Solidesulfovibrio magneticus RS-1: one gene and its partner. Each later gene encodes a partner of the first gene's protein in a complex. Links are inferred from orthologs where the notes say so. Each region holds a gene or a part of one and is shown on either strand. Other genes may lie near its edges.

What was found.
Region 2: the proteins of carA (region 1) and carB are in contact, whole or in part, in a solved structure (PDB 1KEE), measured with the Escherichia coli proteins. The link is inferred for Solidesulfovibrio magneticus RS-1 from one-to-one orthologs.

Annotation. Positions count from the first base shown.
Region 1 is NC_012796.1:2,285,186-2,293,395, forward strand. What follows is about bases 4,491-7,262. They hold carA (glutamine-hydrolyzing carbamoyl-phosphate synthase small subunit), read right to left. Parts: upstream 6,555-7,262; coding sequence 5,427-6,554; downstream 4,491-5,426. Other genes in these bases: DMR_RS09600 (tetratricopeptide repeat protein), read right to left, coding at 4,581-5,399; DMR_RS09610 (D-alanine--D-alanine ligase family protein), read right to left, coding at 6,663-7,262. Outside these bases: DMR_RS09575 (HprK-related kinase B), read left to right, coding at 1-120; DMR_RS09580 (GAK system CofD-like protein), read left to right, coding at 117-1,376; DMR_RS09585 (magnesium transporter CorA family protein), read left to right, coding at 1,464-2,399; DMR_RS09590 (bacteriohemerythrin), read right to left, coding at 2,622-3,029; DMR_RS09595 (L,D-transpeptidase family protein), read left to right, coding at 3,350-4,192; more of DMR_RS09610, read right to left, coding at 7,263-7,577; DMR_RS09615 (HDIG domain-containing metalloprotein), read right to left, coding at 7,540-8,199. UniProt on the Escherichia coli protein: Small subunit of the glutamine-dependent carbamoyl phosphate synthetase (CPSase).
Region 2 is NC_012796.1:2,489,273-2,498,449, forward strand. Bases 1,744-5,482 are described here. They hold carB (carbamoyl-phosphate synthase large subunit), read right to left. Parts: upstream 5,181-5,482; coding sequence 1,944-5,180; downstream 1,744-1,943. Other genes in these bases: purF (amidophosphoribosyltransferase), read right to left, coding at 1,744-1,926; ileS (isoleucine--tRNA ligase), read left to right, coding at 5,462-5,482. In the rest of the region: DMR_RS10535 (hypothetical protein), read right to left, coding at 151-504; more of purF, read right to left, coding at 511-1,743; more of ileS, read left to right, coding at 5,483-8,284; lspA (signal peptidase II), read left to right, coding at 8,288-8,779; DMR_RS10560 (PLD nuclease N-terminal domain-containing protein), read left to right, coding at 8,899-9,129; tol-pal system protein YbgF, read left to right, coding at 9,126-9,177. UniProt on the Escherichia coli protein: Large subunit of the glutamine-dependent carbamoyl phosphate synthetase (CPSase).

The DNA of each region.
Region 1 (8,210 bases):
GCCTATCTCGCCGCCCTGGGAGAACTGCCGGTGCTGGCGCTCTTAGGCGGCACGGACGTTTCCCACGCGGCCCAGTTGTGCCAGGACATCCTCTGGCGCGCCGACGAAGGTCGGCCATGACGACATTGCCTGTACCGAGCCTCGACGCTATTGAAGGAACCGACGTGCCAGACGCCAAGCCATCGCCCCGGGCGCGCATCGCCCGCACCGTGCGCCTGCCCGATCCGTCCCGGGCGGCGCTTTTCCGCCGCGCTCCGGAACTGGGACCGCGCGTGCTCTTTTTCAGCGGCGGCACGGCGCTTCGCGACCTCAGTACCACGCTGATTGAATACACCGCCAATTCCATCCACTTGATCACGCCCTTTGATTCCGGCGGTTCCTCGGCCGTGCTGCGCAAGGCCTTCGGGATGCCGGCCGTGGGCGATCTGCGAAACCGCATCATGGCCCTGGCCGACCGCAGCATCACCGGCAATCCGGCCGTGTTCGAGCTTTTTGCCCACCGCCTGCCCAAGGACGCGCCCCAGGACGAACTGGCGGCTAAGCTCGTACGGATCATGAACGGCGAAGACCCGCTCATCCGCCGGGTGCCCGATCCCCTGCGCAAGATCATCCGCACCCATCTGCGCTTTTTCAACGAACGCCGTCCCAAGGATTTCGACCTGCGCGGGGCCAGCATCGGCAACTGCATCCTGGCCGGCGGCTATTTCAACTACAACCGGATGCTCGACCCGGTCATCTACCTCTTTATGCAGCTGGTCGAGGCCCGGGGCGTGGTGCGGCCCATCGTCAACGCCGACCTGCACCTGGCCTGCCGCCTGGCCGACGGTCGGGTGCTCATTGGTCAGCACAACATGACCGGCAAGGAAGCCGCGCCCATCGACGCGCCCATCGAGTCCCTGTGGCTGACCGCCAGCCTCGACGACCCGACCCCGGCCAGCGTGCGCATCCGCGACAAGACCGACAAGCTCATCCGTCAGGCCGAGGTCATCTGCTTTCCCTACGGCAGCTTCTATTCGAGCCTCATGGCCAACCTGCTCCCCCAGGGCGTGGGCGACGCCGTGGCCGCCGCCGATTGTCCCAAGGTCTACATCCCCAATCTCGGGCACGATCCCGAACAGCAGGGCCTGACCGTGGCCGACCAGACGCGCCGGCTCCTGGACGCCCTGGAAGCCGGCTGCGCCAAGGCCTGCCGCCGCGAGGACCTGCTGCGCTTCGTCTTCGTGGACAGCCGGGGAGGGCGCTACGACGGCGGCCTGGACATCCCGGCCATCCGCCGCCTGGGCGTGGAAGTGGTGGACGTGCCGCTGGCCCGGTCCGACGATTCCGGCCAGGCCGACAGCCGCAAGGTGGCCGAGCTGCTCGTTTCCCTGGCCTGATCCCAAAGCTTCCGCAGTGTGGCGGAGCGCATTCCCATGGACGATGCCGCCCCTGTCCCTGTTTCTTGATTCCAAGGAGTCCGCATCATGATGCAGTGTTTCATCGGCGAGGCCGGCAAGCCGCAGATCGTCGACAGCGTGACGCGGAAATGCTGGATTCACATGGTCGATCCGAGCGAGGACGAGATCCAGTACATCGTCCGGGAACTCGGCGTGCCGCTGGATTTCCTGACCGATCCCCTGGACGTGGACGAACGGTCGCGCATTGAGCAGGAGGACGGCGTGCTGCTGCTGGTGCTGCGCGTGCCGGTGCGCCACGACGAGACCTCGGGCGGCGTGCCCTTCGCCACCGTTGCCCAGGGCGTCATCGTCGCCGGGGATCATGTGGTGACGGTGTCCAAGGTGGAAAACGAGCTGACGCGCCATTTCGTCGATGGCCTGGCCAAGCAGTGCACCCCGGAGCGGCCCGGCCGGTTCGTCATTCAGCTCTTGCAGCGAAACGCGCTGCAGTTCCTGGCCGATCTGCGGGAGATCAACCGCCTGACCAATCTCATCGAGCAGGAGTTGCACAAGTCCTCGCGAAACGAGGAGCTCATTGGCCTCGTCAACATCGAAAAAAGCCTCGTCTACTTCATCACCTCGCTGCAATCCAACAACCTCATTATGAAGACGCTCTTGCGACGAAAAATCATCGCCCTGGACGAGGACGAGCGGGACCTGCTCGAAGACGCGCTCATTGAAAACAAGCAGGCCATCAGCATGACCAAGATCTACACCGATATTTTAAGCGGCCTCATGGACGCTTTTGCTTCCATCGTTTCCAATAATTTGAACGTCACCATGAAGTTTTTGACCTGCTTCACCATCATTCTCATGATCCCCAACATCCTGGCCGGCCTGTTTGGCATGAACGTCAAGCTGCCGCTGCAGGACGAACCTCAGGCCTTTGTCTACATCGTCCTGGCCTCGTTGGCCTTTGCTTTTGCTCTGAGCGCGGTTTTCGTCAAGAAACGCTGGTTCTGACGCGCCCCTTTACCGGACGAAACACGGCCCCGGTTCGCGGCAGCGAACCGGGGCCGTGTTATTGTGAACAGACTGCGGCTGCTTCGGCCTTGATCGACGGCTTCTTGCCTTCTGCGCCGAGCAGAGCGTCAATCTGCGCCCGTCCCCTTGAACCCCCTTCTTTCATTGCAGGGGTCCGGGGGGATCATCCCCCCGGCCGCCGGAGGCATTTCTTCCCTCCCGCTACCCGGACATGGCCTGAACGCGCACGAATTCGCCAAGCGCCTTGTCTTCCTGGGTGATGTGGCTGATGAACCACTCCTTGAGAAAGACCAGGATGTCGGCCAGCATTTGTTCGCTGACCACGCCGAATTCCTTTTCGATCTCGAAAAAGATGACATGGTTGGCGAAGAGTTCATGCTGCTGGCGGTGGGCGTCGAGTTCGGGGTAGCCAAGATCAAGCATGAGTTCGGTTTCGAGGTCGAAGTGGTCGTGGAGATAGGCGCGCAAAAAGGCCAGGGCCTTGGCGGCGTCGGCTTCCTCGGCCTGTCCCTGTCTGGCGGCCAGATCATTGATGAGGCGGATGATGGCTTGGTGCTGTTCGTCGATTTCCGTCACGCCCACGGCCAAAGATTCGTCCCATGCGATCATGTGTTTTCTCCAAAGCCTGGGGCCAATGGGGCGCGGCCGGCCCCGGTCTGACCCGGACGGGGTGATGTGAATCAGGGTACGGCAAAAAACCCCGATTCTTTCAGCTTTGCGCCCGTTGCGTGCGGGGCTTTTGCGGGGGATTGCGCCAACATATTCAACTGTCTATGCACCATGCCATAGCCAGGGAACATGTCAAGACGACGCGAATCACCAGAACGTGGATTCGCCCAACGACATTTTCCGAAATGCTTCCCATAAAGCCTTACGGTGAGTTAGACTCAGCGTGTCATGCCGTTTTGACCTCTTACTTGGAGATGGCCATGGTTCGCTCGTTTAGGCTTTTGCTGCTCGGTCTCCTGTTGCTCGTTTGTCTGCCTGCCTGCCGCACGGCCGGCCCCACAACCCCGGCGGCCGCCGGGCGCAGCGGCCAAGCTGCGACCATCCAGGCAGGTAAATCGCCCCTGGACGGCTCCCGCCAACTCGTGCTGGTGGTGACCGAAAGCTTTGACGACAATCAAGCCCGTATGCGCCGCTTCGAACGCTCGGGGCCTGGCTCTTGGCGGCCGGTGGGCGACGACGTGGCCGTTACTCTCGGCAAAAACGGCCTGGCCTGGGGCCGGGGGGTGCACGGGCAAACGCCTCTTGGGCCGGGACCGGTCAAGGTGGAGGGCGACGGCCGTTCGCCGGCCGGTGTGTTTGCCTTTGGTACGGCCTTCGCCTACCGCCCCGAAGACCTGTGGCAGCCGGCCAAGATGCCCATGCACCGGGTCACCGACCAGACGGTGTGCGTGGAGAGCATAAGTTCCCGCTGGTACAATCGTATTGTGGACGAAAACACCGTCCCGGCCGTGGATTGGTCCTCGCCCGACCGGATGCTGCGCCCCGACGGCCTGTACCGCTACGGCCTCATGGTGGACCACAATGCGCCGGACACCAAGCCCGGAGCCGGTTCGTGCATTTTCTTCCATCTGTGGCGGCGGCCCGGCGCGCCGACGGTCGGCTGCACGGCCATGAACGAAGCGGCCATGCTGGCCGTGCTGGCCTGGCTGGACGCCTCCAAAAAACCCATTGTCGTGCAACTGCCCCGGACCGAACTGGAACGCCTGGCCCCGAGCTGGGGCGCGTCCGAACTCGTCGTCCTGCGTCTTACGCCCAGGGAATAGCCTGGAAACAAAAAGAAAATTGCTCCGGCAGCCGAGGGGATGATCCCCCCGGCCCCCTGCAATTGGAACAATGCTTCAAAGGGGGGCGGCGTGGATGCGCTCTCTGCCGGCTGGGAAGGTAAAGTAGTCGAGGTTGGCGCTCAAGGCCGGCGGCCGAGAGGCTAAGGCCACCGACACCAAAACGGCAACGGGGGAAGATGGGTTGTGCAGCCTGGGAAAAGCGGCTGCAGCCGAGGCGGTGCTCCCACCTCAGCCAATGGCTCCAGTTAGCGCCCCGACCAAGGTCGTCGCTTTGGTGTGAAAAGACGGCGCGCCGTTTGACGGTGCGCCGTCTTGTCGTTTTGCAAGCCAAAGGAGGGTGGCCGGGCAGATGCCCAGGCTCGCCGGTTCAGGCGGTTTCGGGCTCCTTGCCTTGCTTCTTGAGGGCATAGTTGAGGAGTTTTCTGGCCTCGACGAATTCCGGCGACAGGCGCAGGGCCAGACGTGACGATTTTTCGGCCTTGTCCCAGCGTTCCCAGTCGACATAGAGCCGGCCCAGGTTGAAATAGAGGTTGGGGTCGGACTTGGCGAACTCCGCCGCCCGCATGAAATAGCGTTCAGCGATGTCGTACTTGCGTAGCTTGCGAAGGACAATGGCGATGCGGTTGTAGTGATGGATCTGGTCGGGCGAAAGCTCGATGGCTTCGTCGAGGTAGGAAAACGCTTCTTCGTAGAGTTCGCCGCCGATGAAAAGCTCAGCGATGCGGGCGCGCAGATCGGCGTCATGGGGATGTTCCCGGGCGAGCTTTTCCAGCAGCGCCTTGGCCTCGTCGATGCGCTTTTCCTCGATAAGGAGCTTGCCTTGGGCCAGACCCTCGGCAATGCGCTGTTCCTTGTCGGCGATAATGTCCTTGGCCGCTTCCACAGCCGTGGCTTGCAGTTCGCCAAGGACATTGAAGAGCTGGTCTGCCAGCTCTTTTTCCGCGCCGGGCTTGTAATCGAGGATGAGGGGATAGATGGTGCGCAGATTCCTGTCGCCGTTAAGGTGCAGGACCGCGTCGGTGATAAGCTTGGAAAACTCTTCTTTTTCCGAACGGATAAGCGGCGTTCGCATGACCGCCGCGATGGCTTCGTACAAGGCCGAGACGGCCGGCAGGGGCTTGGCCTGCTTGAGGAACGTCCCGACCTTGTTGATCTGGGCCCGAGCTTTGGTCAGTTCACCTGACATGCTACCCCGGCGCTGTGGCGCCCGTGCTTATTTGCCCGTTTCCTTGCGCACCAGATTGCGGAAGCGGCTGAAGAAATACCGGCTGTCATGGGGACCCGGCGCCGCCTCAGGGTGGTACTGAATGGCGATGACGGGTTTCTTCTTGTGGGCAAAGCCCTCAAGGGTGTTGTCGTTTAAATTGACGTGAGTCAACTCTACGTCGGACAGGCTCTCGATGTCCACGCAAAAACCGTGGTTTTGCGAGGATATCTCGATACGGCCGGTCTGGAGATCCTTGACCGGATGGTTAAGCCCGTGGTGGCCAAACTTGAGCTTGAAGGTGCGCCCGCCAAGGGCCAGACCCAGGAGCTGATGGCCCAGGCAGATGCCGGCCAGGGGGTATTCGTTGACCAGAAGCGACGTGGTATGGACCAGATCGGTCAGGGCCGCCGGGTCGCCCGGGCCGGGGGAGAGAAAGACCGCGTCGGGGCCGAGCTTGCGCACCTGTTCGGCCGTGGTGGTGTAGGGCACCACCAGCATGTCGAAGCCCTGGGCGGTCAGAAGCCGCAGGATGTTCCACTTGATGCCCATGTCGAAGACCACCAGCCTGGGGCCGGTTCCGGGCCAGGCGTAGGTCCCGTCCACGATCTTGGCCGGCTCCATGGCCGTGCCGGACCAGGTGAACGGCGCGTCGCAGCAGACCCGGTCGGCCAGGCCCAGGCCTTCCATGGACGGCAGGCCCTTGGCCAGCCCGACCACGCGTTGGGGATCGGACACGTCGGTGGAAATGTAGCCCCGCATGGCTCCATGCAGGCGCAGGTGACGGGTCAGCGCCCGGGTGTCGATGCCTTCGATGCCCGTGATACCCTGGCTGGTCAGGTATTCGGGCAGGGTCATGGTGGAGCGCCAGTTGGAGGGCTCCTTGCAGCATTCCTTGACGATGAAGCCGGCCACGCGGATGTGGGCCGATTCGATGTCCTCGGGGTTGATGCCGTAGTTGCCGACGTGGGGATAGGTCATGCACACCATCTGCCCGGTGTAGGACGGATCGGTGAGGACTTCCTGGTAGCCGGTCATGCCGGTGTTGAAGATGACTTCGCCGCCGGCGCTGCCCTCGCCGGTAAAAGTGTGGCCGTGGAAAAGGGTGCCGTCTTCGAGGGCCAAAATGGCTTTCATGCGTGTCTCCGGACGTGTTCGCTAAGGACCGCAACTTGCGGCCGGCGGCAGGGTATATCGGAAAGGGGCCGGCGTAAAGGGCCGGGCATCCCCGGGTGCAGCGCTCACTTAAGGCCTCTTGGCTTGCTGCGCAAGGCCAAGTTCGATCAGGCGCGCGATAAGATCGGCGAAGCTCAGGCCCGCCGTTGCCGCCGCGCGCGGCAAAAGGCTCGTCGGCGTCATGCCGGGCAGGGTGTTGACCTCCAGGAGCCTCAGGCCCTCCGGGGCCAGGATGAAATCCGCCCGGCTGTAGCCGCAAAGCCCGAGAACCCGGTGGGCGGCCAGACTCAGGCGCGAAAGTTCTTCGGTCACGGCTGGTTCCACTGGGGCCGGGCAGATCTCGTCGGCCGCGTCCGGCTCGTACTTGCTGGCGTAATCAAAAAACTCCCCGGCCTTGGGCCGGATGAGTATGGGCGGCAAGGCTTCGTCGCCCAGGACGGCGCAGGTGAGTTCCGGACCGGAAAGCCCTTCCTCAATCAGCGCGTCGTCGCCGTGGGCAAAGACTTTTTCCAGGGCGGCCGGCAGCTCCTCGGCCCGGCGCACCAGGGTCATGTGGATACTCGATCCGCCGAGGTTGGGCTTGACGAACCAGGGCAGGGGGAAATCCGGGCGCGCGCTCGTGCCGGCGTCGCGGGGCACGAACGTCCAGCGCGGCGTGGGCAGGCAGGCCTCGAGGAAAAGCTGCTTGGAGGCGGCCTTGTTCAGCGCAAGAAACGAACCGGCCGGGCCGCTGCCCTGATAGGGCACGCCGGCGGCGTCCAGAAGCGCCTGGGGCAGTCCGTCCTCGCCCGGCGCGCCGTGGAGGCTGAGAAACACGAAGTCGCAGGCCTTGGCCCGTCGCACAAAGCCGGGGAAATCGTGGGAGAGGTCATAGGGCACGACCTCGTGGCCAAGGGACGTCAGGGCTTTTTCGATCTGGACCGCGCCGGAGAGCGAAACGGCCCGCTCACTCGACCAGCCGCCCGCAACCAAAAGTATTTTCATGGATGTCTATGCCAAGCGTTGCGGCCAGGGCCCGTTCAATGGCTTCGGCCTGTTGGAAGGATTCGCGGATGCGGCCCCGGATGTACTCGGTGGTTCCGTAGCGCACCAGCAGATCCTCAAAGCGCGCTTCCAGGGTCACGATCTGGTTGTGCTTGACCCGTTTGTCGCTATAAATGAGGGCCAGCGGCAAGAAATCGACGGCGAGATCAATCTCGCGCGGCCAGTGGACATGGCACAGCACCCCCTGGGCCAGGGCCGGATTGCCGGTGATCTCCTGCACCCAGGCCGCCCCGAGCTGGCAGTGGTTGCCGCCGTGGCGGATGGTGTAGGTCTTGGCCAGATCGTGGAGCAGAGCGGCCGCCCGCACCGCGGTCACGTCCACGGCCAATCCCGCCGCCCGGGCCAGTTCGGCCAGGGCCGTGGCCAGACAGGCCACCAGTTCGCTGTGGGCTCGGATGTTGGGCAACATGCCGTAGGCGTCCCACAGCAAGCGGCACTGGGCGTCGGTGGGGACGGCATCGACCGGCGGCAACTCGGCCACGAGCGGCAGGGCCACGGCTTCGGTCGGGGGAAAATCCGCCTCGGGAGCGGCAAAAAGAGGCTTGCTGGTGCTGTCGGACATGGAAATGCAGC
Region 2 (9,177 bases), 200 kb from region 1 along the record:
CAAAGAACCCAACCTTCGTCCCAACCCCTTTAAAACTTTCTCCATACGGGGGGTCTGGGGGCCTCAGGCCCCCAGCCGCCGGAGGCATCTTCATAAAAAAAAGCGCGCCGGTCGCCCGGCGCGCTTGCAATATTCGCTATCTCCAACAATCTACAACATGGCCTGCAACATGGCCATGGGCGTGGCCGAGGGGAGCTTGATGCGCCGGTCGGCCAGGGCCTTGTCGGCGATACGCGTGAGCCACTCCCGGGAGGTGGTCAGGCTTTGGAAGGTCAGCCAGCCGCGCCCGGTCTCGTCGGTGGCCAGGCCGTAGCCGGCCAGCTCCACCCGGATGGGTTCGCTCTCGCCCAGGGGCAAGACGTCCACGCGCACGGAGCGCTCGGCGCTTTTGATCTCCAGGGCCAGCACCTCGCCGTAGGGGGCGAGAAAAGGCTTGGCAGCCGAGAGCAAGAGCTTGGACAGAGACTTGTCCTTGGCCGAGGCCAGATCGATATTGAGGTTCATGGAGGACTACCAGGAAAGAGCCAGGGACACGTCGTCCAGGCAGGTTTTGAGTCCCTCGCCGCAGGGCGGGATGATGTAGTTGCCGTCGAAACAGGCCATGCAGTACGGCGGTTCCTGGCTGTTGCCGCGCACCGACTCCAAAAGGCCCTCGATGGAGAGGTAGTGCAGGGAGTCCAGGCCAATGAAACGGGCGATGTCGTCCACGGACTGGTGGGCGGCGATGAGTTCGCCCTTGGAGGAGAAGTCGATGCCGTAGAAGCACGGGTAGCGAATGGGCGGACAGGACACGCGCATGTGGATCTCGCGGGCGCCGAGTTCGCGCAGGCGTTTGACCCGGGTGCGGATGGTGGTGCCGCGCACGATGGAATCCTCGACGATGAGGATGCGCTTGCCCTTGATCATGCTCTTGACCGGATTGAGCTTCACCCGGACGCTGAAGTCGCGCATGTCCTGGGAGGGCTGGATGAAGGTGCGGCCCACGTAGTGGTTGCGCACCATGCTCATCTCAAAGGGCAGGCCTGAGGCCTGGGAATAGCCGATGGCGGCGTAGAAACCGGAGTCGGGGAACGGCATGACGTAATCGGCGTCCACCGGCGCTTCATGGGCCAGGGTGCAGCCCATCTGCTTGCGGCGTTCGTAGACCACCTCGCCGAAGACCTCGGAGTCGGGCCGGGCGAAGTAGATGAGTTCGAACACGCACTGGCGCACCGGCTGGGGATCGCAGATGCGATACGACTGGAGCCGGCGGTCCTGGATGACGAGCATCTCGCCCGGGGCCACCGAGCGGATGGCCTCGGCCTCCATGAGGTCGAAGGCGCAGGTCTCGGAGGCCAACACGTAGGCGTCGCCCATGCGGCCGAGCATGAGCGGCCGGATGCCGTGGGGATCGCGCACGGCGATGATCTTGTCGTTGCACAAAAGGAGCAAGGAATAGGAACCCTTGACCTTGTTGCAGGCCTTGATGACGGCTTCTTCCAGGGAACAGCCGTTTAAGTACTTGGCAATGAGGTGGACAATGACCTCGGAGTCGATGGTGGTCTGGAAGATGGAATCGCTGGCTTCCAGTTCCTCGCGCAGCTCCATGGTGTTGACCAGGTTGCCGTTGTGGGCGATGGCGAGGTTGTAGTTGCCAAAGCGCACCAGAAAGGGCTGGCAGTTGCGCAAAAGCGACGCGCCCGTGGTGGAATAGCGGATATGCCCCACCGCCACCGAGCCCTTGAGTTCCTTGCCCAGGTGGCGTTCGCTGAACACGTCGGCGACCAGGCCCATGCCGCGTTGTTCGCGGATGCGCGTGCCGTCCCAGGTGACGATGCCGGCGGACTCCTGCCCGCGATGTTGCAGGGCGTAGAGGCCGAAGTAGGTCATCCGCGCGGCCTCGGGGTGGCCGTAGATGCCGAACAGTCCGCAATATTCCTTTTTCATGACGCGCCACCCGGGGCCTAGTTGGCCCCGTAGTACTCCTGCAAGCTTTTCACGGTGAGTCCGGCTCCGCGCAGTTCGCGGATGGCCTGGGCCATGGCCCGGGCTCCGGCGGCGGTGGTGGTGTACGGGATGCCGTACAAAAGCGCCGTCTGCCGGATGGACATGGAATCGCGCACGGTGCGCTTGTCGGACACGAGGTTGACCACCAGATCGACCTCGCGGTTTTTCATGTGGTCAACAATATTGGGCCGGCCTTCGAAGACCTTGAGCACCGGGGTCACGGCAATGCCCTTCCCTTGGAGATAGGCGGCCGTGCCCTTGGTGGCCAGGATCTTGAAACCCAGCTCGCCGAGGATCTGGGCCGCAGGCAGCACCTCGTCCTTGGCGTTGTCGGCGATGGACAGAAACACGGTCCCCTGCTGGGGCAGCACCTGGCCGGCCCCGAGCTGGCTTTTCATGAAGGCCAGTCCCACGCACTCGTCCACACCCATGACTTCGCCGGTGGAGCGCATTTCCGGTCCGAGCAGGACGTCCACGCCCGGGAAGCGGTTGAACGGGAAGACCGATTCCTTGACCGCGTAGTAGCCGGACTTGCGCTCGGCCCAGGGATTGAGATCCTTCAGCTTCTGGCCCATGATGACCTTGGTGGCCAGCTTGGCCAGGGGCACTCCCGTGGCCTTGGACACAAAGGGCGAGGTGCGCGAGGCCCGGGGATTGACTTCGAGGATGTAGATGTCGCCGTCTTTCACCGCGAACTGGATGTTCATGAGGCCCACGACACCGAGTTCCTCGGCCAGGGCCACGGTCTGGCGTTCGATTTCCTTGATCAGCGCCGGATCAAGGCTGTGGGGCGGCAGCACGCAGGCCGAGTCGCCGGAATGGATGCCGGCTTCCTCGATGTGCTCCATGACGCCGGCCACGTAGGTGTCGGTGCCGTCGGACACGGCGTCCACGTCCACCTCGGTGGCGTTGACCAGGAACTTGTCGATGAGGATCGGGTGCTTACCCGAGGCGACCACGGCGACCTTGAAGTAGTTCTCGAGGTCCGCCCGGTCGTAGACGATCTCCATGGCCCGGCCGCCCAGCACGTAGGACGGGCGCACCACCACGGGATAGCCGATCTTGTCGGCGATGGTCGCGGCGTCTTCCACGGTAAACGCCGTGCCGTTGGCCGGCTGACGCAGGCCAAGCTTTTGGAGCAGCGTCTGGAAGCGTTCGCGGTTCTCGGCCCGGTCGATGCTGTCGGGCGAGGTGCCCAGGATGCGCACGCCGGCGTTTAAAAGCGGCACGGCCAGATTGAGCGGCGTCTGGCCGCCGAACTGGACGATGACGCCCTCGGGCTTTTCGACTTCCAGGATGTTGAGCACGTCCTCGAAGGTCAGCGGCTCGAAATACAGCCGGTCGGAGGTGTCGTAGTCGGTGGAGACGGTTTCGGGGTTGGAGTTGACCATGATCGACTCCACGCCCATCTCGCGCAGCGCATACGAGGCGTGGCAGCAGCAATAGTCGAACTCGATGCCCTGGCCGATGCGGTTGGGGCCGCCGCCGAGGATGACGACCTTGCGGGCGGCCTTGGGGGCCACTTCCTTGCCGGTTTCGTATGTCGAATAGTAATACGGCGTGTAAGCCTCAAACTCGGCGGCGCAGGTGTCGACAAGGTAGTACGTGGGGGTGATGCTCATGTCCTTGCGCAGCTTGCGGGCATCGAGGCTCGACGGCAGGCCCAGGATCGTGGCGAGTTGGGGATCGGAGAAGCCGTTTTTCTTGGCGTCGGCGATAAGCTCGCGGCAGTCGGCGTTGGCCGGGGAAATCTTGTCCTTGGGGAAGGCGGCGATGCGCGCTTCCATGTCGACAATTTCCTTGAACTGGCGCAAGTACCAGGGGTCGATCCAGGTGGCCTCGAAAATGTCTTCCAGGGAGACGCCGCAGCGCATAGCTTCGCGCACCTGGAACATCCGCCGGGAATTGGGCCGGCGAAGGGCGGCCAGCAAGGTGTCCCGGTCGGCCTCGCAGACGTCGTTTATGGCCGAAAAGCCGGTGGCCCCGATCTCCAGGGAGCGCAGGCCCTTTTGCATGGCTTCCTTGAAGTTGCGGCCGATGCTCATGGCTTCGCCCACGCTCTTCATGGCCGTGGTCAGGTAGTCTTCCGAGCCCGGGAACTTCTCAAAGGTGAAGCGCGGGATCTTGACCACGCAATAGTCGATGGTAGGCTCGAAGGACGCCATGGTCTCGCGGGTGATGTCGTTGGGGATCTCGTCGAGGGTGTACCCCACGGCCAGCTTGGCCGCGATCTTGGCGATGGGAAAGCCGGTCGCCTTGGAAGCCAGGGCCGAGGAGCGCGACACACGGGGGTTCATCTCGATGATGACCATTTCGCCATCGGCCGGATTGACCGCGAATTGGACGTTGGACCCGCCGGTTTCCACGCCGATCTCGCGCATGATGGCGATGGCGGCGTTGCGCATCTGCTGGTATTCGTCGTCGGTGAGGGTCTGGGCCGGGGCCACGGTGATGGAATCGCCGGTGTGCACGCCCATGGGGTCGATATTTTCAATGGAACAGATGATGACGCAGTTGTCCGCCTTGTCGCGCATCACCTCAAGCTCGAATTCCTTCCAGCCGATAATCGAGCGCTCCAGCATGATTTCGCTTTTCATGCTGGCGGCCAGGCCGACCGAGGCAATCTTCTCCAGGTCTTCCTGGTTGTAGGCCACGCCGCCGCCGGTGCCGCCCAGGGTATAGGCCGGACGCACGATGATGGGGAAGGGAATGCGCTTGCCCCACTCCTTGACGTCCTCCATAGTGTGGCAGATGCCGCTTTGCGGAATCTTCAGCCCGATGTTGTCCATGGCGATGCGGAACAGTTCCCGCGATTCGGCCTTTTTGATGACGTCCAGGGACGCGCCGAGCAGGTCCACGCCGTATTCGTCCAACACGCCGGACTCGGCCAGGGCCACGGCCGTGTTGAGGCCGGTCTGGCCGCCCAGGGTCGGCAGCAGCGCGTCGGGGCGTTCCCGGGCGATGATGCGGGCGACGGTGCCGGGTTCGATGGGCTCGATGTAGGTGCGGTCGGCCAATCCCGGGTCCGTCATGATGGTGGCGGGGTTGGAATTGACGAGCACCACTTCATAGCCCTCTTCTTTAAGGGCTTTGGCGGCCTGGGAACCCGAATAGTCGAACTCGCAGGCCTGTCCGATGACAATGGGCCCGGAGCCGATGATCATGATTTTTTTTATGTCCGTCCGTTTGGGCATGGCGTGGGGTGGTTTTTTAGAGGGTGAAACGACAAATGCGGAACCGGCAAGGGATAAGCCAGTTCGCTTGATCGCGCAAGGCCTTTGCGCCCATGGCCCGCCGCCGGCTGACGCCCGGGTCTGGCGCGCCTTGGCAAGGAGCCGGGGGTGACGGAATTGTTGCATGTTGGCGGCCGCCCGCCGGGACCGGCCGCCCTTCCTTGACTTCCGCTCTGCCTTGATTAAAAAAGCCTGTTTCTCCGGCGTCGCGCCGAAGCTGGAATCAAGCGCAAGGACCCGTCATGACCACCGATTATAAAAAGACTCTGCGGCTTCCCCAGACCTCCTTTCCCATGAAGGCCAACCTCAGGGAGAAGGAGCCGGAAACCCTGAAATATTGGGCCGACAACAGCATTTACCAAGCCATGCTCGCGGCCCGGGAAAACGCCCCCCGCTACATACTCCACGACGGCCCGCCCTATGCCAACGGCCACCTGCACATGGGCCACGCCCTCAACAAGATTTTAAAGGACATCATCGTCAAGTCGCGCCATCTGGCCGGCTTTCAAGCCCCCTACGTGCCCGGCTGGGACTGCCACGGCCTGCCCATCGAGCACAAGGTGTCCCAGGAACTCAAGGCCAAGGGCAAGGAAAACCTGCCCGCCGTCACCGTGCGCCGCCTGTGCCGGGATTACGCCACGAAATTCGTGGACATCCAGCGCAAGGAATTCAAGCGCCTGGGCGTTTTCGGCGACTGGGACGATCCTTATCTGACCATGCGTCCCTCTTATGAGGCGGCAACGGCCTTGGCCTTGTGCGATTTTGTGGAGAACGGCTCGGTTTATCGTGGCAAGAAGCCCATCCATTGGTGCCTGTCCTGCCAGACCGCCCTGGCCGAAGCCGAGGTGGAATACGCCGACGAGGTTTCGCCCTCGGTCTATGTCCGTTTCCCCCTGACCGATCCCAAGATCAAGGACGTCTTCCCCATGGCCGATCCGGGGAAGGCCTACGCCGTCATCTGGACCACCACGCCCTGGACCCTGCCGGACAACATGGCCGTGGCGCTGCATCCCGAATTCACCTACGCCCTAGTGGCCGCAGGCGAAGGCCAGTACGTCCTGGCCCTGGAGCTTCTCGACGCCGTGCGCGAATTGTTCGGCTGGACCGAGGCCACCGTCCTGGCCGAAGCCCCGGGCGCGGCCCTGGAAGGTTTGGCCGCCCGCCATCCCTTCTACGACCGGCCGTCCCCCATCGTCACCGCCGACTACGTCACCCTGGACGCCGGCACGGGCCTGGTCCACACCGCCCCGGGCCACGGCCGCGAGGACTACGACACGGGCCTGCGCAACGGCCTGGACATCCTCTCGCCCCTGGACGACGCCGGCCGGTTCCTGGACGTGGTCCCCTACTTCGCCGGACTGACCGTCTGGGAGGCCAATCCCAAGGTCATCGAGAAGCTGACCGAGGTCGGCCATCTGCTGGCTTCCAAGAAGCTCAAGCACTCCTACCCCCACTGCTGGCGCTGCAAGGAGCCGGTCATCTTCCGGGCTACCACCCAGTGGTTTATTGCCATGGAAGCCGGCGAACTGCGTCAAAAGGCCCTGTCCGCCATCGAAAACGACGTGGAGTGGATTCCGGCCTGGGGCAAGGAACGCATCCACAACATGATCGCTTTTCGCCCCGACTGGTGCATCTCGCGCCAGCGCAACTGGGGCGTGCCCATCCTGGCCCTTATCTGCGAATCCTGCGACGCTGCCTACAACGACGCCGACTGGATGCGCTCGGTGGCCACGAAATTCGCCGACCACGAGCGGGGCTGCGACTACTGGTTCGAGGCGGCCCTTGACGTCATCGTGCCGGCCGGGCTGACCTGCCCCCAATGCGGCGGGACCCACTGGCGCAAGGAGACCGACATCCTCGATGTCTGGTTCGACTCGGGCACGAGCTTTGCCGCTGTCCTCGAAAAGCGCCCGGAACTCGGCTTCCCGGCCAACATGTATCTCGAAGGCTCGGACCAGCATCGCGGTTGGTTCCACAGCTCGCTTCTGGCCTCCATGGGCACGCGCGGCGTCGCGCCCTACAAGCAGGTGCTCACCCACGGCTACGTCGTTGACGGCGAAGGCCGCAAGATGTCCAAGTCCCTGGGCAACGGCATGGAACCCCAGGAGATCATCGACAAGCACGGGGCCGAGATCCTGCGCCTGTGGACGTCGGCCGTGGACTACCGCGACGACATCCGCATCTCCGAGGAGATCCTGGCCCGGCTGGTCGAGGCCTACCGCCGCATCCGCAACACCTGCCGGTTCATCCTCGGCAATCTTTCCGATTTCGACCCGACCGCCCATGACGTGGCCCCGGCCGACATGCTGCCCCTGGACCGCTACGCCCTGGAGGCCGTGGCCGCCGGCCATCAGCGTATGGCCGAAGCCTACGAGGCCTACGAGTTCCACAAGGTGTTCCACACCCTGCACAACCTGTGCGTCACCGACCTGTCGGCCTTCTACCTCGACATCTTAAAGGACCGGCTCTACGTCTCGGCCGGCGCTTCCCACGAGCGCCGCTCGGCCCAGGCCGCGCTGTGGCGCATCCTGCGCGTGCTGCTCCTGGACATGGCCCCGATCCTGTCGTTTACTGCCGAGGAAGTCTTCCGCCACACCCAGCCCGGCCAGCGCGGGCCGGGCGCGTCCGTCTTCGCCATGGAGCCCCTGGACGTTACGGGCTGGCGGCTGGACGAGGCCCTGCGCGAACAGTTGGACATCGTGGCCGCCCTGCGGGCCGAAGTGACCAGGGCCATCGAACCCCGGCGCAAGGCCGGCGAGGTGGGCCAGTCCCTGGAGACGGCCATTTCGCTCTATCTGCCCGAGGACGTGCTGGCCTCGGTGTCGGGCCTGGGCATGGACCTGCGCGAGGTGTTCATCGTCTCCCAGGTGACGCTGGTCCCGGCCGGGCAAGCCCCGGCCGACGCCGTCGCCTGCGAAGCCGTGTCCGGCGCGTTTGTGGGCGTGGCCCGGGCCAAGGGCCAGAAATGCGCCCGGTGCTGGATCTACAGCGAGGAAATGGCCGGCCCGCAGCACCCGGACCTGTGTCCGCGTTGCGCCGCCGTGTTGGCCGCCGAGGGAATCTAGCCCATGCGTAAAAGCTATCGGATCGCCCTGCCCATCGCCGTGCTGGTGGTCATCCTGGACCAGCTCACCAAGCTGTGGATCCAGGACCACATGGTGCTTTACACCACCCGCACGGTGATCCCGGGCTTTTTCAACATCGTCCACGTGCTCAACCGCGGGGCGGCGTTTGGATTTCTCAACCGCTCCGACATCCAGTGGCAGACCTATTTCTTTTTTGCCGCCACCGCCCTGGCCGTGCTCATCATCTTCCACTTGCTGCGCATGGCCCGCGATGACGACAAGCTGCTCATCACCGGGCTGGGCCTTATCCTCGGCGGGGCCGTGGGCAACCTCATCGACCGCATCAAGACCGGGGAAGTCGTGGATTTCCTGGACTTCTACTGGAAAACCTTTCACTGGCCGGCTTTCAACGTCGCCGATATCGCCATTTTCCTCGGGTCGCTGGGGCTGGTGTTCGCCTTCTACCGCCTGCGCCGGCCGCCCCAGGATTCCTGACGTCCGCCCGGGAAGGGAAGCCGTCGTTTTGACTTAAACAGCGTTGCGTCAACGAGTCGCCAGAGCGCCTGGCCTGCCGGCCGCGCCGGGACGCCAGGCGAAAACTCCAGAGGTCGTCCATGATTCTGCCTGAACTGCCAGCCATGACCCCGGGCCAACTGGCCCTTTTCCTGGGCCTGATGGCCCTGCCCATTCTTCCCAATTTCCTTGCGATATGGCACAGCTTCTACCGGGTGTTCCCCACCCATACCGAGAAGATGTTCTGGTTCCTTCTGGCCATTTTCGTGCCCGTGCTCGGAGGGATCGCCTATCTCATCTGGGGACGCAAGCGAGGTCATAAACCGTCATGAAGATGCGCCACGATGCTGCTGCGGCCTTGGCCGCCGTGATGCTCGCCG